DNA from 4 places in the Streptomyces sp. NPDC025273 genome. Region 2 is predicted to be linked to each of the others. Evidence: riboswitches for the same ligand, from Rfam matches in the RefSeq annotation. Region 2 holds a riboswitch; each other region holds the start of a gene.
The links. A riboswitch is a leader RNA that binds a small molecule or an ion and turns the genes downstream of it on or off. The one in region 2 is predicted to bind cyclic di-AMP.
Positions count from the first base shown of each region.

Region 1: it holds a riboswitch for cyclic di-AMP, as region 2 does, so the genes downstream of both, AB0F38_RS20300 (LysM peptidoglycan-binding domain-containing M23 family metallopeptidase) here and AB0F38_RS14635 (LysM peptidoglycan-binding domain-containing protein) in region 2, are expected to answer to the same signal.
Region 3: it holds a riboswitch for cyclic di-AMP, as region 2 does, so the genes downstream of both, AB0F38_RS19165 (C40 family peptidase) here and AB0F38_RS14635 (LysM peptidoglycan-binding domain-containing protein) in region 2, are expected to answer to the same signal.
Region 4: it holds a riboswitch for cyclic di-AMP, as region 2 does, so the genes downstream of both, AB0F38_RS28340 (M23 family metallopeptidase) here and AB0F38_RS14635 (LysM peptidoglycan-binding domain-containing protein) in region 2, are expected to answer to the same signal.

Region 1 covers NZ_JBEZYP010000012.1:15,427-20,618, reverse strand. Annotated here, with positions in the region: gene AB0F38_RS20320 (aspartate aminotransferase family protein) at 1-439, shown strand, start outside; gene AB0F38_RS20315 (XRE family transcriptional regulator) at 507-1,199, shown strand; gene AB0F38_RS20310 (DUF6126 family protein) at 1,271-1,444, shown strand; gene AB0F38_RS20305 (tyrosine-protein phosphatase) at 1,507-2,316, opposite strand; cyclic di-AMP (ydaO/yuaA leader) riboswitch at 2,724-2,895, shown strand; gene AB0F38_RS20300 (LysM peptidoglycan-binding domain-containing M23 family metallopeptidase) at 2,900-3,838, shown strand; gene AB0F38_RS20295 (SGNH/GDSL hydrolase family protein) at 4,027-4,842, shown strand; gene AB0F38_RS20290 (GNAT family N-acetyltransferase) at 4,917-5,192, shown strand, end outside.
Region 2 covers NZ_JBEZYP010000007.1:161,048-166,239, reverse strand. Annotated here, with positions in the region: gene AB0F38_RS14655 (cytochrome P450) at 1-539, shown strand, start outside; gene AB0F38_RS14650 (ferredoxin) at 634-840, shown strand; gene AB0F38_RS14645 (SMI1/KNR4 family protein) at 1,164-1,790, shown strand; gene AB0F38_RS14640 (hypothetical protein) at 1,888-2,124, opposite strand; cyclic di-AMP (ydaO/yuaA leader) riboswitch at 2,483-2,668, shown strand; gene AB0F38_RS14635 (LysM peptidoglycan-binding domain-containing protein) at 2,673-3,533, shown strand; gene AB0F38_RS14630 (hypothetical protein) at 3,954-4,478, shown strand; gene AB0F38_RS14625 (sugar isomerase) at 4,550-5,192, opposite strand, start outside.
Region 3 covers NZ_JBEZYP010000010.1:257,993-263,184, forward strand. Annotated here, with positions in the region: gene AB0F38_RS19155 (peptidoglycan DD-metalloendopeptidase family protein) at 1-510, shown strand, start outside; gene pcrA (DNA helicase PcrA) at 565-3,003, opposite strand; cyclic di-AMP (ydaO/yuaA leader) riboswitch at 3,261-3,420, shown strand; gene AB0F38_RS19165 (C40 family peptidase) at 3,419-4,579, shown strand; gene AB0F38_RS19170 (hypothetical protein) at 4,657-5,010, opposite strand.
Region 4 covers NZ_JBEZYP010000023.1:65,396-70,587, forward strand. Annotated here, with positions in the region: gene AB0F38_RS28320 (FAD-binding oxidoreductase) at 1-628, opposite strand, end outside; tRNA gene AB0F38_RS28325 (tRNA-Met) at 1,100-1,173, shown strand; gene AB0F38_RS28330 (MerR family transcriptional regulator) at 1,294-2,040, shown strand; gene AB0F38_RS28335 (PP2C family protein-serine/threonine phosphatase) at 2,174-3,331, shown strand; cyclic di-AMP (ydaO/yuaA leader) riboswitch at 3,565-3,717, shown strand; gene AB0F38_RS28340 (M23 family metallopeptidase) at 3,729-4,769, shown strand; gene AB0F38_RS28345 (PrsW family intramembrane metalloprotease) at 5,000-5,192, opposite strand, start outside.

The DNA of each region.
Region 1 (5,192 bases), on a different contig from region 2:
CGCCGTGATGGAGGACGAGGAGACCGTCGCGAACGCCCGCCGCACCGGAGACCTCCTGCGGGAACGGCTCGCGGCACTCGTCGGCCACTACGAGCTGCTCCACGAGGTCCGCGGGCGGGGGCTGATGATCGGCATCGAGTTCGGCCGGCCCTCCTCGCTGAAACTCCGTAGCCGTTGGACGATGCTGCAGGCGGCCCGGAAAGGGCTCTTCGCGCAGATGGTGGTGGTTCCGCTGCTGCAGAAGCACCGGATCCTCACGCAGGTCTCCGGCGATCATCTGGAGGTGATCAAGCTGATCCCGCCGCTGGTCATCGGCGAGCGGGAGGTGGACCGCTTCGTGACCGCCTTCACGGCCGTCATGGACGACGCGCACAGCGGGGGCGGGCTGATGTGGGACTTCGGCAGGACGTTGGTGAAGCAGGCGGTCGCCCACCGCTGAGCACCGGATGTTTTGCCTCTGGGGTAAGAAATTTGCCTGAGAGGAAAGATCCTGGCTCAATGGAGGTATGAATCCTCCCGAAGGAGGGGTGGCCGACGAGCTGCCGGGGGTCGCGCCACGCCTGCGCGACCTGCGTCGCGACCGAGGTCTCACCCTGGAGACCGCCGCCGGGCGGGCCGGGCTCTCCCCGGCGCACCTCTCCCGGCTCGAGACGGGCCGCAGGCAGCCCTCGCTGCCCATGCTGCTCGGACTCGCCCGCATCTACGGTACGACGGTCTCCGAGCTCCTCGGCGAGATGCCGCCCGAACGTGACGCGATCGTCCGCGGCGGTGCCGTGGGTGGCTCCTCGGGGAGGACGTTCGGGAGGCCCCCCTCCCCAGGGGGTTCCGGCACTGCCGCCTCCACCGGCACTGCCGCCTCCACGGGCACGGAGGCCGACGGCTGGCTGTACCACCAGGCCGGCGCACCGGGCCGCGCCATGCAGGCGCTGCGGGTGAGCGTCCCGTACGGAGCCCAGAGCGATCTCGTGCGTGTTCATCCCGGAGAGGAATGGCTGTACGTCCTCGACGGGCGGTTGCGGGTGGTCCTGGGGGAGACCGTGCACGACCTCGAGGCCGGTGACAGCGCGCACTACGACTCACTCACTCCGCACCGGATCGCCGCGCTCGACCGCGGAGGCGTGCGGCTGCTGTTCGTCCACACGCTGTTGCAGAGTCCCGCCGCCGAACTCTGTCTGGGCGACGAGGTCCACCGCGTGTGAACCCCGCCCGCCCCATCGTCCCGCACCCCCTTCGTCCACCTCGGCCCGAGCGGTCGAAAGAGAGGACTGTCATGTCCGATTCAACAGACTACGACCCGCTCACCCCGCGCAGGGAGAAGGGCGCGGACTCGCAGGAGCGGAAGATGCCCCGCGGTGTGGTCATCCGGCTCTTCGCGTACCTGGTGGCGGGGCACGTCATCGCGGCCTTCCTCTTCATCCTGTTCACCGTGGCGGGCAAGGGCTGACCCGCTCGGCCCCCGGCGACGGCCGGCCGCGCACGGCGAAGGGCTGACCCGCCGCGCCGGTCCTAGGCGTCCTCGACGAGACGCTCGCGCAGCCTCTCGCGGGTCACGGGGGTGAGCCTCAGACCCTCGGAGAGGTAGCGGTCCGTGCTGCCCCAGGTCTCCTCGATCGTCGTGAAAGCGGCGTCGAGGTAGTCGGAGTGCGCGGCGAACAGCGGATTGAGCAGCTCCATCACCTCGTCCGACATCCCCGCCGACGAGGTGTCGCTGCGCCGCACCCTGTAGCGGCGGTGCGCGTGGTCGGACTTCAGGTAGTCGGCCTCGATGGCTTCCCTCTCGACGCCGACGGCCAGCAGTGAGACCGCGATCGAGAGGCCGGCCCTGTCCTTGCCCGCGGCGCAGTGCATCAGCGCGGGCACGCTGTCCTCGGCCAGCGCGTGCAGCACCCGGCTGTGCTCGGCCGTACGGTCCCTGATGATCGACCGGTACGAGGCGATCATGCGGTCCGTCCCCTTGCCGTCGGCGAGGATCGAACGCAACTGCTGGATGTTCCCGTCGCGCACGAGCCGCCAGAACTCGGCGCCGTCGGCCGGGTCGGAGAGCGGAATGCTCACATTCCGGACGCCGGGCAGTTCCACGTCGTGGCCGTCGAGCTTGTGGTCCGCCGCGTTGCGGAAGTCGAAGACCGTGTGCAGGCCGAGGCCGGCGAGGAAGGCGGCGTCGGCCTCGGTGGCGTGCGCCAGGTGTCCACTGCGGTAGAGGCGCCCGTGCCGCACCTTCCGGCCGTCCACGGTCGGGAGCCCGCCCACATCGCGGAAATTGCGGACACCGGTCAGCTCGGTGTCGGTCGACGGAACCTCTGGCAGTTGCGTCACAAGGACTCCTGGAGTGTCTGGCGTCGGCGCCGCTCGCCGACGAGGGCACGCTCGCGACGATACGACATGCATTCATCGGGCAACCGTCTCGGCCTTCGTCCCGTTTTCGGCTCGGCTCAAAAGGGAGGGAAGCGGCGTGATGTCCGGATTGGCGTATTTAGCGGAACATGCCCTGCTTGTGCGGGAGATGGTGGGCGGCAGGTGAGCGGGATCATATCCGTGACGGTGTGTGGCGGAATCGGATGCGGGTATTCCGGACTCTGCGCGGAAAGCCAAGATCCGTAATCCACGGAGTGTGACCGGAATTCCGGTCGGGAAATGCGGAGCGGATTCCGGTTCGCAACCGACGGCTTGTTCCCGGCGTCCTGGCTCGCTTACGGTCACGGTCAATCCGGACGGAACGCCTAATCCTGCCGCCGCCCGGAATCCGCACCGACCAACGTGTGGCAGGAGCGGGGGAACCAGGTAAGCCGCCGACCGGAGTGATCCGGAACGGCTCGGGGTCAAGTCGCGTCCAGCGCGACCGGGCATCTCCAGCCCGAATCCGACAGCTCACCTCGTAGGCGCCGGAGAGGAATTCCCCATGCCCGCAAAGGGTAAGCACCGTCGTACCAGGACCGGCCCGATCTCCCGCGGTGTCCTCGCCGTCGGGACCGGCGGCGCCGTTCTCGCTCTTCCGCTGATCGGCGCCACCGGCGCGCACGCGGCGGACCAGGCCGCGCCTGCCGCCAAGTCCGCCGCCGCTGCGGCGCACAGCACGCCCGCCGCCTCGGTGGCGAAGAAGCAGAGCGCCCCGAAGACGTACTCCGTGGTCCCGGGCGACTACCTGTCGAAGATCGCGGCAGACCAGAAGCTCAAGGGCGGCTGGGAGAAGCTGTACAAGGACAACCGCGAGGTCGTCGGCGACAACCCGAGCCTGATCTTCCCGGGCATGAAGCTGACCCTCGGCGCCAAGGCGTCCGGTCCGGCCACGCAGTCCGCGCCGAAGGCCGCCCCCTCCAAGGCCGCGCCCTCGAAGGCCGAGCCGGCTCCCGAGCCGACCGCCCCGGCCGAGAGGAAGACGACGACGGTCGCCAACGCCGCCGACTCCACCGCTGCTTCCGAGGGCAACAGCTCCGGCTGGGCCTCCCCGGTCGCCGGTGCCAACGTCACCACCCCGTACCGCGCCTCCGGTGCCAGCTGGTCCAGCGGCTACCACACGGGATCCGACTTCCAGGCCGCCTCCGGCACCAGCATCCGGTCCATCGGCCCGGGCACCGTGGTCTCGGCCGGCTGGAGCGGTTCGTACGGAAACGAGGTCGTCATCCAGCACAGCGACGGCATGTACTCCCAGTACGCCCACCTGTCGTCGCTCGGCGTCTCCGCCGGCCAGACCGTCACCGGCGGCCAGCAGATCGGCCTCTCCGGCTCCACCGGCAACTCCACCGGCCCGCACCTCCACTTCGAGGTCCGCACCGGCCCGAGCTACGGCTCCGACGTCGACCCGATCGCCTACCTGCGCTCGCACGGGGTCTCCATCTGAGCGTCTCCGGGCAGGCGTCCGGCATGAGTGTCCTCATGTGACGCGGAGAAAAGGGGCGGTGCGCGGCGGCGCGCCGCCCCTCTTCTGTTCCGGCTTTACCAAAACCTGACCGGGTGGTCTTTCTCACCACCCGTCAACCCTGTATTACGGTCGCGTAGGTCACATTCGAAGGTGCAGGATATGCGCTTGTGGCAGACGATTCGAGAAACACACGACGAGGCATCATCGGGTCGTACGCAGCGATTGGCGACAGCTTCACCGAAGGTGTCGGGGACCCCGGCCCCGACGGGAGACCCCTCGGCTGGGCCGACCGGTTCGCGGTCATCCTCGCGGACCAGCTCACGGTCCCCGCGGCGGCGGCCGGCCCGCACGGGAACTTCCGGTACGCCAATCTCGCCGTACGCGGACGCCTCCTCGACCAGATAGTCGAGGAACAGGTCCCCCGCGCCAAGGAGCTGGCACCGGATCTGGTGAGCTTCTGCGCGGGCGGCAACGACATCATCCGGCCCGGCTCCGACCCGGACGACGTCGCGGAGCGCTTCGAGCGCGCGGTCGCCGAACTGACGCGGGTGGTCGGCACCGTCATGGTCACCACCGGCTTCGACACCCGTCACGTTCCGGTGCTCCGGCACCTGCGCGGCAAGATCGCCACGTACACCGCCCATGTCCGGTCCATCGCCGACCGCTACGACTGCCCGGTCCTGGACCTGTGGTCGCTGCGGTCCGTGCAGGACAGGCGCGCCTGGGACGACGACCGGCTGCATCTCTCGCCCGAGGGGCACACCCGGGTCGCGCTGCGCGCCGCCCAGGTCCTGGGACTCGACGTACCGGCCGACCCCGACCAGGTGTGGCCGCCGCAGGCGCAGCGAGGGACGTTCGAGGTGCGGCGCGACGACATCCACTGGGCGCGTGAGTACCTCGTGCCGTGGATCGGACGGCGGCTGCGCGGCGAGTCCTCCGGCGACCATGTCGAGGCCAAGCGCCCCGACCTGCTGCCGCTGTGAGTCCCCTGACGGACAGTGCGGTACCGGACCCGGTGGCCTGCGCGCCGTCCGGTCCGGCGCCCGGCGCGCAGTGGGTGCTGCGCGCCGCGCGGGCCGAGGACGTCGAGGCGGTCGCGGAGCTGCGGGCCCTCGTCATGCGCGCGGACCTGGAGCGGCTCGGGCGCTACGACGAGCACCGGGTGCGGCAGCGGCTGCGGGATGCGTTCACCACGCGCTACACCTCCCTCGTCATGGCCGGCGGTGAGTTCGCGGGATGTGTCACGGTCCGGCCCGCCGCCGACGGGAAGCTGCTGGAGCACTTCTACCTGACACCGCACCACCAGGGCCGGGGTCTCGGATCCGCCGTGCTG
Region 2 (5,192 bases):
GGATGCCGGACCGGGAGCTGGTTGCCACCGGGCAGGCGCTGCTGGTCGCCGGCCATGAGACGACCGCCAACATGATTGCCAAGATGGTGGCCATGCTGCTCGTCGACCGGAGCCGCTGGGAGCGGCTGCTGGCCGACCGGTCGCTGGTGCGCTCGACGGTGGAGGAGGCGCTGCGTTTCGACGCCAACCCCGGAATCGGTATGCCGCGGTACATCGGTGAGGACACCGCGGTGGGCGGGGCGGTACTGCCACGCGGAACGACCGTGCTGTGCAGCATGGCCGCGGCCAACCGCGACGGGACCGTGTTCGACGGTGCCGAGGACATGATGCTCGACCGCACGCCCAACGCTCACCTGGCGTTCGGCGCCGGTGCCCACTCCTGTCTCGGACAGGCCCTGGCCCGCACGGAGCTGCAGACGGTGCTGGACGTGCTCCTTCGCCGGCTCCCCTCCCTGGAACTCGCGGTTCCCGCAGAAGGCCTGCGCCGGCTGGAGGGGCTGATCGTCGGCGGGCTGGCCGAGGTGCCGGTCAGATGGTGAGCGCGGCGGGCCGTCACCGGAAGCGGACGCAGAACGAGCGGACCCGAGCGCGGCAGGCGCGCTCAGGCCCACCGGCACCGGCCCAGAGGCATCCGTGAACGTCACCGTCGACCAGGACGTCTGTTGCGGCGCGGGCCGGTGCGTGCTGGTCGCACCGGATGTGTTCGACCAGCGGGAGGACGACGGAATCGTCGTCCTCCTCGACGCCGCACCACCGGCCCGCCTGCACACCGCGGTCCGCGAGTCGGCCGAGGTGTGCCCCGCGGCCGCCATCGGCCTGGACGAGGCCGAGGCCACGTGAACCAGCCCCCATCCGTCCTGGTCGTCGGAGCCTCCGCGGCGGACTGACCACAGCCGCGGCGCCCGGAATCCCGCACCGGCGCCACCGAGCAGGCCCGGCGCCGGCGACTCTTCCCGGACACCAGCACGGCCCCACCCCGCCCGCGGGGGTGTTCCGGGCCGGCCGGTGTGATGTTCGCGGCCCGCCGGTCGCTGGGCCTGAGGGAGGAACAGGTCCTTCCACGGGACAGGCGGGGAGTCGCTGGTGTGGGGACGGAGCGTGAGCGGCCGGAATCCGGGGCACGGATGCGCGTTACGAGGTGTGCGCGTACGGGGAGGCGGCCGGTGATCCCCCGGCCCATCGAGGCACTGGAGCGCTTGCTGCCGACGACGTACGGCACCGACGAGCAGGTCGACTGGGCCGTCGCGGAAGCACGGTGGGGGGCCTGTTTCCCCGCCGACTACAAGGCTTTCATGAGGGCCTACGGGGAGGGGTCGGTCGACGACGTGATCGTCGTGCACCGGCCGCTGCCCGCGGACGCGCCGGACGGGTGCCGCCCGGCCGATGCCATGGCCGACGGGACCGGTGCCGTCCGCGAGGTGTGGCGGGTGGAGGCCGACGAGGTCTGGGCCGATCCTGCGGGGACGGATCTGGTGCTCGATCCCGGTGCGCTGCTCGCCTGGGGTACGACCACCGAGGCGGACATCCTCTGCTGGCTGACGACGGACGAGGACCCCGACCGCTGGCCCGTGGTGGTCTGCGGCCGGCACACCGTGCCGACCTTCGCGGTGTACCGCTTCGGGATGGCCGAGTTCCTCCGGAGGCTGCTGGCCGGCAGCTTCGAGTCCGTCCCCCTCAGCGTGGACGGGATGAGGGGGCGCCAGTCGCACGCGTTCGTGAGCCGGGTCGTCCAGCGGGCCCGACGCAGGGCGGGCCTCGACCCCTGGACCGGCGAACTTCCGGCCGGCTGAGGCGACGGCGCCACGATGCTCGTGTGGTGGCGCGGCGTGGACGCACGGTCGGGGAGGCGCGCAGGCAGGGCGACGCCCCGTGCGGTGTGCGCCGGGCTCAGTGCGGCCTCCAGGTGAACTTGCCGCCGCCCACCCACCGGACCGCCGCCGGGTCGTCGAGGTCATGGACCCTGATGCCGGCAGCCCGCGCGATGAACAGCACGTCCGTCATCGAGGTCGCCCGGCCGGCCATCTCTCCGTCGATCTCCATGATGCGGAACGGCGGATCGCCGGGCTGGACGGGCAGGACGGTGATCCGCGGGTTCGTGGGGTGAGGGCGTGCGCTGTCGGTCATGCGCTGATCGATTCCACGCGGCTGCCGCTGATATGCCCTGAAACGTACCAATGAGCCGTATGCCCGATTTAGTGAGTTATCAGTAATTCATCCCGTAATTCATAAAAGGCCATTTCGTGCGACCCGAGTGGTTTCAGGTGGTCGCAAATCGCCCTTTTCGGACCCCGTGACCAGGGTCACTCCCGCGGGTCCCGGACGCATCGACATGTCGACCGGTTCCCTTGCGCGCCAAGAAGGTTGGCATCGTGGGTGTGGGGTTGATTACATGAATTCCGATGGATCGATCTTGCAAGTGAATTGTGATCACGAATTCGGGGCTTGTTCCTTTCGCTATTCCTCGCCTACGGTCACCCTCACTCCGGATGGAACGCCGAATCCTGCCGCCGTCCGGGAACCCGACCACATCTCGTACGGCAGGAGCGGGGGACCCAGGTAAGTGCCGATCCGGTACCCGGAGCGGCTCGGGGTGAAGTCGCATGCACACGCGGCCGGGCATCTCCAGCCCGAACCCGACAGCTCACTTCGCAGGCGGCGGAGAGGAATTCACCATGCCCGCAAAGGGTAAGCACCGTCGTTTCAGGACCAGTTCGCTGACCCGCGGCATCATCGCCGTGAGCACGGGCGGAGCTGCTCTCGCCCTTCCCGTGATCGGCGCGACCGGAGCCTTCGCCGCACCGGCGCAGCCGGTCGCCGTCGAAAAGGTGACCACGTCGACTGCCGTATCAGGCAAGGCGATTGCCGCGCAGAAGTCCGCGCCCGTCACCTATTCCGTGATCATTGGCGATTCCCTTTCCAAGATCGCGCGTGAGCATTCCGTCGAAGGCGGCTGGAAGGCGCTGTACGCCGACAACCGAAAGGCCGTCGGCGGAAACCCCGACCTCATTCACGCCGGTCTGAAGCTGACGATCGGTGCGAAGGCCGAGAGCAAGTCGGCGGACAAGGCCGGAACGGCGGACAAGGCCGAATCCAAGGCGTCCGCCTCCGCCGAGCGGAGTGCCGACCGTGCCGACCGCTCGGACCGCACCGGCACCGCGCTCGCCGCGCAGGGCGCGCCCGCGGCGGCGCCGGCCGCCGCTCCCGCCGCGTACACGAACGACCTCGACGGCTGGATCAAGGAGTCGCTGGCGGTCATGGCCGAGCACGGCATCCCGGGCAGCTACGACGGCATCCACCGCAACATCATGCGTGAGTCCTCGGGCAACCCGATGGCCATCAACAACTGGGACTCGAACGCCGCCGCGGGCATCCCGTCCAAGGGCCTGCTGCAGGTGATCGACCCGACCTTCCAGGCCTACCACGTGCCCGGTACGTCGATGGACAGCTACGACCCGGTCGCCAACATCACGGCCGCGTGCAACTACGCCGCCGACCGGTACGGCTCGATCGACAACGTGTTCGGCGCCTACTGAGGCTCCGCCGTGTGACAGCGGAGCACCGACGACGGGTGGTGCGGGTTCGGAAGAACCCGCACCACCCGTCGTTCGTGTCCGGCGCGGCGGCGGCGGCGATCGGTCGGCATGCGGCACGAGCCTGCCGCGGGTGCGGGGGTGTCGGTGTTCCCCGGGCCGCGGCCCCGCACCGCGGCTTCCCCGCCCGTGCCGACGGGGGCAACCATGCCTGGGGGCGGGGGAGTTGCTCGTGATCGTCGTGGCGTGAGCGACGGGGAACTCCGGTCGGCCGCTCGTGCGGGTGCCTGCCGTGCGCCGGGCATGTCCGTCGGCCGGGGCCGGCGCGACGCCGCCGCGTTCCGGTGGATTCCGCCGCAGTGCCGCGGTGCCCGGCCGTAGGGCGACTGGTCACGTACAGGTTCGTCGACCATACTGCCCGCCGTGGAGCAGCGTATAGATTCCAACACGAAGCCCGAGTTCGCCGCGGGCACGGACCCGGCGTACATCCCCGGCCTGACGGCCCCTGCCCCCGCGCGGACGGAGGGTGGAGCGGAGAAGGCGTCGGAGGTGCCGGAAGAGCCCGAGACGTCCGGTGTGCCCGCCGGTGCCGAGGCGGCGCAGGCGCCGCGGGACGCCGGGCAGGAGCCCGCCGCCCCGGCCTCGCGCGAGGACGGTGACGAGGCCGACGGGCCCGTCTTCGAGGTCAGCGACCGGCGCGGATCCATCCGGGTGGACCGGGACGGCGTCCGGTTCACGCTGGACGACCAGGAGGCGGAGTTCGACTGGAGCGAGATCGGCGCGGTCGAGGTCAAGACCGCCCGCTTCGGGCGTCGGTTCACCGTCACGGTGCACGTGTCGAGCCGCCGGTGGTTCAACGCCGAGGTCGAGGCGGAGGCCCGGAGCAGCCTCAAGGAGTGGACGGCGGAGCTCGACGCCGCGCTGGACGCCTACTTCGAAGAGGACTGACCGCGACACGGTCCGTGGAGCGGTGTGCCGGGCGGGCGAACCGCCCGGCACCCGCCCGGCCGTGCCGTGACTCAGCCCGCGGTGGCTCCGTCGAGCACCACCGATCGGGTGAGGTGACGGGGAAGGTCCGGGTCGAGGCCGCGGGCCGCCGCGCGGGCGATCGCCAGCCGCTGGACCCGGACCAGGTCGGCCAGCGGGTCCAGGCCGCTTTCCACCCAGCGGGCGCCGGTCGCCCGCACCTGCTCCGCCAGGCCCTCCGGCGCGGGGCCGAACATCCAGGTCGCCGTCCCAGCCGCGGCGATGCTGATGGGACCGTGGCGGTATTCCATCGCCGGATACGACTCCGTCCAGGACAGGGACGCCTCCTTCATCTTGAGCGCCGCCTCGTTGGCGAGTCCGACCGTCCAGCCCTGGCCCAGGAAGCTGAACTGGGTGCATTCCAGCAGCCCTTCGGGCAGCGGCCCGGCCAGCGCCGCCTCCGCGTCCCGTACGACGTCGTCGGTGTGCAGCCCGAGATGGGCACGGAACAGGGTGAGTGCGGTCGTGGCGAACCGCGTCTGCACCACGGACCGTTCGTCGGCGAAGTCCAGCACGATCGCCTCGTCGGCGGCCGTCATCACCGCGGTCCGCGGGTCCGCCGTCACCGCCACCGTGCGGGCGGTGCCGCGCAGCCGGGTCAGCAGGTCGAGCACCTCGGTCGTGGTGCCCGAGCGG
Region 3 (5,192 bases), on a different contig from region 2:
GAGAACTTCGCCGACCGCGCCAGCCGCACCCAGGAGCGCATCGACCTGAAGGTGCGCCAGGCCGCAGAGAAGAAGAAGCGTGAGGACGAGGCCGCACGCCGCGAGGCGGCACGCCCCAAGTTCGCCCTGCCGGTCAGTCAGCACGGTCTCAGCGCCTACTACGGTCAGGCGGGCGTGAACTGGATGTCCGCGCACACGGGCATCGACTTCCCCGTGGGCCTCGGTACCCCCGTGATGGCGGCGACCGACGGTACCGTCCGCACCCAGTTGAACAGCGCCTACGGGAACATGGTGATCGTCACCGCGGCCGACGGCACCGAGACCTGGTACTGCCACCTCAGCGCCGCGAAGATCCGTTCCGGTTCGGTCAAGGCCGGTGACGTCATCGGGTACGCGGGGGACTCGGGCAACTCCACCGGCCCGCACCTGCACTTCGAGGTACGGCCCGGCGGCGGTGCGTCGATCGACCCGTTGGCGTGGCTGCGCAGTCACGGCCTCAATCCGAGCTGAACCCCCCGGGGCCCGGGCGTGAATCCGGGCCCCTGAGCCGTCCCGATCCGGCTCCTAGAGCTTCTCGACGGGCGCGTACCGCAGCAGCAGCTTCTTCGGGCGCTCGTCGCCGAAGTCGACCGTGGCCTTCGCCTGGTCGCCGAACCCCTCGACGGCCGTCACCGTCCCCAGCCCGAACTGGTCGTGCGTGACCCGGTCCCCCACCACCAGGGTGGCCACCGGCTTGTCCGCGGTACGCCGGGTCGCGAAGCCCGAGGGGCCCGACCTGGAGCGCGAGGAGGACAACGACGACGTGATCCCCGACGTCGGTCCCGCCGAGGCCGCCATCGGGCCCTTGCGCTTCCACTCCAGATGCTGGTCCGGGATCTCCTCCAGGAACCGCGACGGCGGGTTGTACGAGGGCTGTCCCCAGGCGCTGCGCATGGAGGCCCGGGTCAGATACAGCCGCTCGCGGGCCCGCGTGATGCCCACGTAGGCGAGCCGGCGTTCCTCCTCCAGCTCCTTCACCTGACCCAGCGCGCGCATGTGCGGGAAGACGCCGTCCTCCATACCGGTCAGGAACACCACCGGGAATTCGAGACCCTTGGCCGTGTGCAGCGTCATCAGCGTGATGACGCCCGAGCCGTCCTCGTCCTCGTCCGGGATCTGGTCGGAGTCGGCGACGAGCGCGACCTTCTCCAGGAATTCGGCGAGCGTGCCCGCCCCTTCCTCCTCCGCCCGCTCCTGCTCGAACTCGAGGGCGACGGCGGCGAGCTCCTGGAGGTTCTCGATGCGGGTCTCGTCCTGTGGGTCCGTGGACGCCTGGAGTTCGGCGAGGTAGCCGGTCCGCTCCATGACCGCCTCCAGCACGACCGCCGGTCCGGCACCGGACTCCACGATCGTGCGGAGCTCCTCCATCAGCGTGTTGAACCGCTTCACGGCGTTGGCCGACCGGGCCGCCATGCCGTACGCCTCGTCGACGCGGCGCAGCGCCTGCGGGAAGGAGATCTTCTCGCGCAGCGACAGGGCGTCGATCATCGCCTCGGCCCGGTCGCCGATGCCCCGCTTGGGCACGTTGAGGATGCGGCGCAGCGGGACGGTGTCCTCGGGGTTGGCGAGCACCCGGAGGTAGGCCAGGACGTCCCTGACCTCCTTGCGCTCGTAGAAGCGCACTCCGCCGACGACCTTGTAGGGCAGCCCGACGCGGATGAAGATCTCCTCGAAGACACGGGACTGCGCGTTCGTACGGTAGAAGACGGCGACGTCGCCCGCCTTCGCGTCCCCGGCGTCCGTCAGCCGGTCGATCTCGTCGGCAACGAACTGCGCCTCGTCGTGCTCGGTGTCGGCGACGTAGCCGGTGATCCGGGTACCGGCGCCCGCGTTCGTCCAGAGGTTCTTGGGGCGGCGGCTCTCGTTGCGCTCGATGACGGCGTTGGCCGCGGACAGGATCGTCTGCGTGGAGCGGTAGTTCTGCTCCAGCATGATCGTCGTGGCGTCCGGGTAGTCCTCCTCGAACTGGAGGATGTTGCGGATGGTCGCACCGCGGAAGGCGTAGATCGACTGGTCCGCGTCGCCGACGACGCACAGCTCGCCCGGGGCGTCGGCCTCGCCCGCCGGGCCCACCAGCTCGCGTACGAGGGTGTACTGCGCGTGGTTGGTGTCCTGGTACTCGTCGACCATGACGTGCCGGAAGCGGCGGCGGTAGTGCTCGGCGACGTCGGGGAACGCCTGGAGCAGGTGGACCGTCGTCATGATGATGTCGTCGAAGTCCAGCGCGTTGGCCTCGCGCAGCCGCGCCTGGTAGAGCGCGTAGGCCTGCGCCAGCGTCTTCTCGAAGCCGTCGGACGCCTGGCCGGCGAAGGTCTCCTCGTCGATCAGCTCGTTCTTCAGGTTCGAGACCTTCGCCGTGAACGACTTCGGCGGGTAGCGCTTCGGGTCGAGGTCCAGATCGCGGCAGACCAGCGCCATCAGCCGCTTGGAGTCGGCGGCGTCGTAGATCGAGAACGACGAGGTGAAGCCGAGGAGCTTCGACTCGCGGCGCAGGATCCGTACGCAGGCGCTGTGGAAGGTCATGACCCACATGGCGTGGGCACGCGGGCCGACGAGCTGCTCGACGCGTTCCTTCATCTCGCCGGCGGCCTTGTTGGTGAAGGTGATCGCCAGGATCTGGCCCGGGTGCACCCCGCGCTCGGCCAGCAGGTGCGCGATCCGGTGGGTCAGCACCCGGGTCTTGCCCGAGCCCGCCCCGGCCACGATGAGCAGCGGGGAACCGGCGTGCACGACGGCGGCGCGCTGCTCGGTGTTCAGCCCGTCGAGCAGCGCGGCGGGGTCGACCACGGGGCGCGGGGCGCCGTCGCGGTAGTACGCGTCACGCGGCGGCGGAGGCGTGTCGAAGACGTCCTCGAAGAGACCCTCCGGCACCGCCTCGGGCGCGTGGTCCTCGGGGGGCGGCGGGGGGCCTTCGTCCGCTTGCTGGAGGCCGGTCAGGAAACTGTCGTCAAAGAGGCTGCTCATCGCCTCACGAGTCTAGGCCGCCGGACCGACAGCCCGGGGCCGCATTCCGCACGAGGGCCCGATCCGTGCGCGTACGGAGACGGGCCGCCCACGGTGCGTAGGAATCCGGGGCCCGTCACCGCCCGGCGGACCGTCGGTCCGGAGAGGTCACGGAAATGTATCGGGCATATCGAACATCAACCTTCACAGGGACACCACGGGTTGGCTAGCGTGCTCCGACGGGTGACCCGTACCCCTCTGAGGCGACCCACGCCGCGCGGGCACCCCCGCCGAATCCGTGCCGACCTCGAGGGAGCCGGAACCGGGGACCCACACGCAGTACCGGGGTGAATCGGTCCGTTCCCCAGGACCGTAGGGCAGCCTTCCGTTCCGCCCGAACCCGACAGCTAACCCGGTAGGCGGTCCACGGAAGGAGATGCCGGTCTTGGCATCGCATCGCAAGCCGCGCACGCGGGTGCGCACCACCACCCCTGCCGTCGGCCTCACGACGGCGGCACTGGCCTCCGTCACCCTGCTCTCGACGCAGAGCGCGACGGCCGCCCCGGCTGCGCCCAGGCCCAGCATCGAGGAAGTGCGGAAGAAGGTCGACGACCTGTACCGCCAGGCGGGCACGGCGACGCAGCAGTACAACAAGGCGAAGACCGCGTCCGCACAGCAGCGCTCCGAGGTCGACGTGCTGCTGGAGGCCGCGGCCGAGCGGGCCGACAAGCTCAACGAGACGCGCCGGGAGCTGGGCCACTACGCGGCCGCCCAGTACCGGGGCGGCGCGATCGCCCCGACGGCGACGTTCTTCCTCGCGGACGACCCGCAGGCGTACTTCGACCAGGACCAGCTGATGGCGCGGATGACCAGCCGGCAGCAGAAGGCGGTCGCCGACTTCCGTACGCAGCAGAACGAGGCGGCGGCGAAGCGGGTCGAGGCGACGAAGAGCCTGGAGACGCTGACCGAGTCGCAGGCGACGCTCCGCACCAGCAAGCAACAGGTGCAGAGCAAGCTCACCGAGGCGCGCTCACTGCTGTCGAAGCTGACCACCGAGGAGAAGGCACGCCTCGCGGAGCTGGAGCGCGAGAAGGCGGCGGAGGCCGAGCGCAAGGCGGAGGAGCTCGCGCGTCAGCAGGCCGCCGCGAAGGCGGAGGCCGACCGGGCCGCCGAGGAGGCGGCCCCGAAGGAGGAGGCGGGCCCCGGCACCGGAACGGGTGACGAGACGGGCTCCGACAGCGGCTACGCGTCCAAGGCCGACAAGGTCCTGGCCTTCGCCCGGGCCCAGATCGGCAAGCCGTACGTCTGGGGGGCGACGGGCCCGGCCTCGTACGACTGCTCAGGCCTCACCCAGGCCGCCTGGAGGGCCGCGGACGTCACCCTGCCCCGGACGACCTGGGACCAGGTGGAGGTCGGCACCCGGGTGGCCACGGCGGATCTGCAGCCGGGGGACCTGGTCTTCTTCTACGACGACATCAGCCACGTCGGCATCTACAAGGGCGACGGCATGATGATCCACGCTCCGAAGCCCGGCACGAACGTCCGTGAGGAGTCGATCTACTCCATGCCGATCTACGGCAGCGTGCGCCCGGCATAGCGCACGGACGCACGGAGGGCGGGCGTACGGGGCCGTACGCCCGCCCCGCGGAGAGACAGGCGGGTACGGGAGCCGGCTCAGGTCCAGAGCGTGGCGATGAAGACGTTGGCGACCGTCAGCCCTCCGACGGCGGCGAACTCGCCCTTGCCGGCCTTCTCCTCGTCCCGCCTCACGTACACGAGCGCCAGGATCACGATCAGGACCATCAGCTTGATGCCGATCTTGACGTTGTTCACCGTCCGGTCGTCGGCCTGGTCGAGCCCGACGAGGGCGACGCCCGTGACCAGCATGGTCAGCGCACCGTGCAGCATGGCGGGCACGAAGCGTGCCGTGCCCGCCCCCATGGCCTTCATCTGGGTCAGGAAGCCGCCCAGCAGGGAGGCGATACCGATGATGTGCAGGGCCACGAAGACATTGATGAGTACGTCCATGGCCGCAGCCTAGCCGCGGGCATATCACCACTCTTCGGCCAGGTAGGACTTCCCTACGAGCTCACTCACACCTGGTGCGAATTGCCGGACTCCGGTCGATCTTTCCGATCACTCCGAGAAAACGAAACGTCACATTGAGGCAATAGCTGTCATTACGCCTCTTACTCGCGCCTCGGGTCTAG
Region 4 (5,192 bases), on a different contig from region 2:
CGACGGTGTCCACGGGGTGCAGCTCGAAGTCGAACGAGGTGACGATGCCGAAGTTGCCGCCGCCGCCGCGCAGTGCCCAGAACAGGTCCGGGTTCTCGCTCGCGTTCGTCGTGGTGAAACCGCCGTCGGCCAGGACCACGTCGGCGGACACCAGATTGTCCACGGTGAGGCCGTACTTGCGGGTGAGGTAGCCGTGTCCGCCGCCGAGCGTGAGACCGCCGACGCCCGTGGTGGACATGATGCCCGCCGGGGTGGCGAGGCCGAAGGGGTGGGAGGCGTGGTCGAGGTCGCCCAGCTTCGCACCTCCGTCGACCTGGGCGGTCTGGGTGGCCGGGTCGACGCGTACGCCGCGCATGGGTGAGAGGTCGATCGTCACGGCGTCCTCGGAGAGGCAGAGGCCGGGACCGCTGTGTCCGCCGCCCAGGACGGCGACCTCCAGGCCGTGGTCGCGGACGAAGTCCACGGCCGCCATGACGTCCGCCGTGTCGTGGCAGCGGACGACGGCGGCCGGCTTCTTGTCGATCATGGCGTTGTAGATCGTGCGGGCCTCTGCGTACTCCCGGTCCTCGGGGCCGATGACGGGGCCGCGCAGATCGGTCCGCATCGTTTCGAGTGTGGTGCTGTCCATGGCGTCTCCTTGCCGAAAGCGCGCCCGGCCTCCTCTGCCCACGGCATCGAGTGAGGCGGTTGCTTGCGTCTACGGCCGGCACCGATGGGTGCCGCAGACGGGACCGAACACCGAAGGGCTGGGTGCTTCAAGCGTCCCGCTGCTCCGGGCGCCTCGCAATCGCGGCGGGCGGGTGCGGGACGGCAGGTGCCCCGGGGCGGGGCCGGGGGACGCCCGCGATGGGGGCCGGCCCGGGGTGAGCCGGGGATCAGGCCTTCCGACCGGGGCGCTGTCCGGTATCCCGACCGCAGGCCAGGGGATGCGCAAACATCCCTGGGTGCTGCACCGCGCACGGCAACTGCCCTGTGCGCACACGGTGTTGACGCATCCGATCCGGGCGGTGGATGCGGGTCCGCGCCGGGCGCGGGAGTGCCGTCGGCGGTAATTGGTCGAGGCACCGTCCGTGATGCCGTAGAGTTGCCATCACAACGACGCGGGGTGGAGCAGCTCGGTAGCTCGCTGGGCTCATAACCCAGAGGTCGCAGGTTCAAATCCTGTCCCCGCTACTGAAGACAGAGGCCCGGATCCTTCCAAGGATCCGGGCCTCTGTCATGTGCGTGCGCGGTCGTGCCCGTGCCACTTTCCCGCTTGACCTTGACGCTACGTAAACATCTAGCGTTTCCGGCATGGAGTGGTCCATCCAGGAAATCGCCAGGGAAGCCGGCACCACGAGCCGAACGCTCCGGCACTACGGAGATCTCGGTCTCCTCGTGCCGAGCCGTACGGGTGCCAACGGCTACCGCTACTACGACCAGGGCGCCCTCGTCCGGCTGCAGCGCATCCTGCTGCTGCGGGAGCTGGGGCTCCCGCTGCCCGCCATCAAGGACGTACTGGAGGGGCAGCGGGACACCTCTGCGGCGCTGCGGACCCATCTGCGCCTGCTGGAGCAGGAGCGGGAGCGCGTCGGGCGGCAGATCGCCTCGGTGCGGACCACTCTCCACAGGACCGAGAAGGGAGAAGAGCTCATGGCGGGAGAAGTGTTCGACGGCTTCGACCACACGGTGTACGAGCAGGAGGTCACCGAGCGCTGGGGCCGGGCCGCGTACGAGGAGGGCGACCGGTGGTGGCGCGCGCTGAGCCACGGGGAGCGTGCCGACTTCCAGGGCGTGCACGACGCGATCGCGCGGGACTACGGGGCGGCCCGGGAAGCAGGCCGGGAAGCGGGCGGCCAGGAGGCGCAGGACATCGCACGGCGCCACTGCGCGTGGCTTTCGGGCACCACGACGGTCACCCGGTCGTACGTGACCGGCCTCGCCGAGATATATGTCGCCGATCCGCGCTTCGGGAAGAACTACGATCGGTACGGAGACGGCACCGCCGTCTTCGTACGGGATGCACTGACGATCTACGCGCAGCGCCGGCTATCCGACTGACCTCCGGACGACGGGGCTCCGGCGCGCTCCTCCCTTCGGCCGATGACCGGTCGCCGCACGGCGCGGCTCCGGCCGGCCCGGATGGAGCGCGGTACCGTCCGCAGCCGTGGGCGGACCGGGCAGGAGTGCACAGGTGGGGAAGCGGGACAGCCGACGAGGCGGAGCCGACGGGGGCATCGGCGCCCGGCGGTTCGTGCGTGCGCTGCCCGCCCTGATGATCGGGGGCGGGATCGTCTTCGACCTCGTGACTCCGCCCGCCGTCACCGCCGTTCCGCTCTTCGCGGCGGCCCCGCTGATCGCCGCCCCGTTCTTCTCGCTGGCCAGCACCGTCCGTACCGGTGTGGCCGCCGTCCTCGCCGTCCTCGTGATCCGGCTCTCGGACGGTCTGATCACCGAGGTCGTGCCGGTCACCGATCTGCTCACCGTGATCACGGTCTCCGCGCTCGCCCTGGTCATCAACGGTGTCGTACGGCGCAGCAACGAGCAGTTGGCCTCGGCCAGGGTCATCGCGGAGACCGCGATGCGCGCGGTGCTCCCGACGCCGGACGACCGGATCGGCGGTCTGCTGGTCGCGGCGCGGTACGAGGCGGCGCAGGCGGACGAGTTCGTCGGCGGTGACCTGTTCGCCGTCGCGGACACCCCGCACGGGGTGCGGTTGGTCGTCGGGGACGTCCGGGGCAAGGGGCTGGACGCCGTGGAGGCGGTGGCGGTGGTGATCGGGGCCTTCCGGGAGGCGGCCGAGCAGGAGCTGTCGCTGGAGGGGGTGGCGCAGCGGCTGGAGCGGGCGCTGGCGCGGGAATCGAGCCGGCGCGGCGGGCTCGATTCCATGGAGGGGTTCGTCACCGCCGTGCTCGCCGAGATTCCGGCGGGATCGGGCACGGTGCGGATCGTGAACCGCGGTCACCCCGAGCCGATCCTGCTGCACGCGGACGGGGCGCTCGAGGTGCTGGCGCCGACCGTGCCCGCGCTGCCGATCGGGATGGACCTGGGGGTGTGGCCGGACCGCTCGGACGAGTGGGAGCTGCCGGCCGGGGCGACGCTCCTGGTCTTCACCGACGGCCTCTCCGAGGCGAGGGGCGCGGACGGGGTCTTCTACGACCCGGCTGCCCGGCTGCGCGGCCGGATCTTCCCGGGGCCCGAGGAGCTGCTCTCCGCACTCACCGACGACGTACGGCTGCACACCGGGGGCCACTCGACCGACGACATGGCGCTGCTCGCCGTGGGCCGGCCCGCGCGGGGGCAGCCGGAGCGGCGGACGACGGTGAGGATCGTGGGGCGTGGCAGTGGATGACCGTCGCGACTGTCCGTAGTCGCTGCGTGCCACTCCGCATAACATTTGACATACCGTCAGAAATTTGTGACCGGACCGGGAATACGCAACTGGCCCGTTTGCGACCGTTTCCTGCCCTGAAGTCCAGGCCGGAGTGACGAACGATCAGTCGGAACGGCTTGGAATCGGGCCCCGGTGTCTATTAACGTTCGATAACGCAGCGCGGTTGTCCCAGTCGTCGCAAGAGGCGGCACCGTGCGCGAGCGCCGAATTCCGCAAGGGAACCGGGGAACCACCTACATGGGGTGAATCGGGCACCTGTGTCTCGTGAGAGACGAAGGGGCCCGTAGGAGACCTTCCTGCTCCGAACCCGTCAGCTAACCCGGTAGGCGAGAAGGAAGGAAAGGAGTGCGCCCACGTGGCGTCCAATCAGCCTGTCCCCGAGGCCCCGGCATCCTTCAGGACCGACATCGTCGGTGGCGAGGAGAGGACCTGGGAGGAATGGAATCCCACCGAGGAGTCCATACGTCCCGTTCGCGGCAGGCACCGCGTAGCCAAGCAGCGCGGTCTCGCCCGTAGCTCCACCGTCCTCGGCGTCGGCGTCATCGCGGCCGTCGGTGCGGGTGGCATGGCCACGGCACAGAGCAAGCCGCCGGTCTCCATCTCTCTTCCCGATTCCATCGCGGACAATCTGCCTGACACCAAGTCCCTTCCCGGTGTGAGTGCTTTCATGTCCGACGACTCCGACGCGGACACCGGGACGGCCGCCGACTCCTCGCCGCTCACCACCGCCGGCATCACGGCCGCCGAGGCCGAGCAGGGCGCCACCGACGCCGGTGAGGCGCTGCGCGCCCGCATCCTCCAGCAGGCCGAGCAGCAGCAGGCCGGAGCCGATGCCGAGGCCAAGGCCGCGGAGGAGAAGGCCGCCGCCGAGCAGGCCGCGGCCCTGGCCGCCAAGCAGCAGAGCAAGGCCGAGGCAGAGGCCGCAGCCGAGAAGAAGGCGGCCGAGGAGAGGGCGGCGGCGAAGGCCGAGGCCGAGCGTCTCGCCAAGCTCGCCGCCAGCTACGCCCTCCCGACGTCCTCGTACACGATCACCACGACCTACGGCCAGGCCGGTTCGATGTGGTCCTCCGGTTACCACACCGGGCTGGACTTCGCGGCTCCGACCGGTACCCCGATCAAGGCCGTGCACAGTGGCACGGTGAAGTCGGCCGGCTGGTCCGGCTCGTACGGTTACCACACGGTCCTGGAGCTCGACGACGGCACGGAGGTCTCGTACTCCCACCAGTCCTCGATGAACGTGACCGCCGGTCAGAAGGTCAACACGGGCGACACCATCGGCCGTGTGGGCTCCACCGGGAATTCGACCGGTCCCCACCTCCACCTGGAGGTCCACACCGCGGACGGCTCGGCCATCGACCCCATGAACTGGCTGCGCAGCAAGGGCCTGACGATCTGAGCCCCGCGCCCGAACGGCGTACCTGAACCCCGGCAGCCCTGACGCACACCCCCCGACGTCAGGGCTGCCGGTCTGTCCGCGCGCGGGGCGGCTCGACGGAACAGTCGCCCCGGCCGGGCGAGCGGCGGCCGGCGGAGCTCACCGAAGCGTCGGCCCGACCGCAGCGGCTGCGCGGAGGTACGGGGCGTCGACAGCCTCTCTTCGGGCCCGTCCTCGACGCGGGCCCTCGGCTACCCGGGCGGCAGTGGCCCGTTGCCGGTGCCCGGTTGCCGCGCACCCGGCTGGAGGTACGGGTTGTAGCCGCCGTAGTGCCGGTGCGGAGCTTGCTGCTGCGGATGTGGTGCGCCGTAGCAGGGGACCTGGCGGGGGAACGGGGCCGCCGGCGAGCGGTGGGCACGGACGCGGCCCGTCGCATGGGCCGCG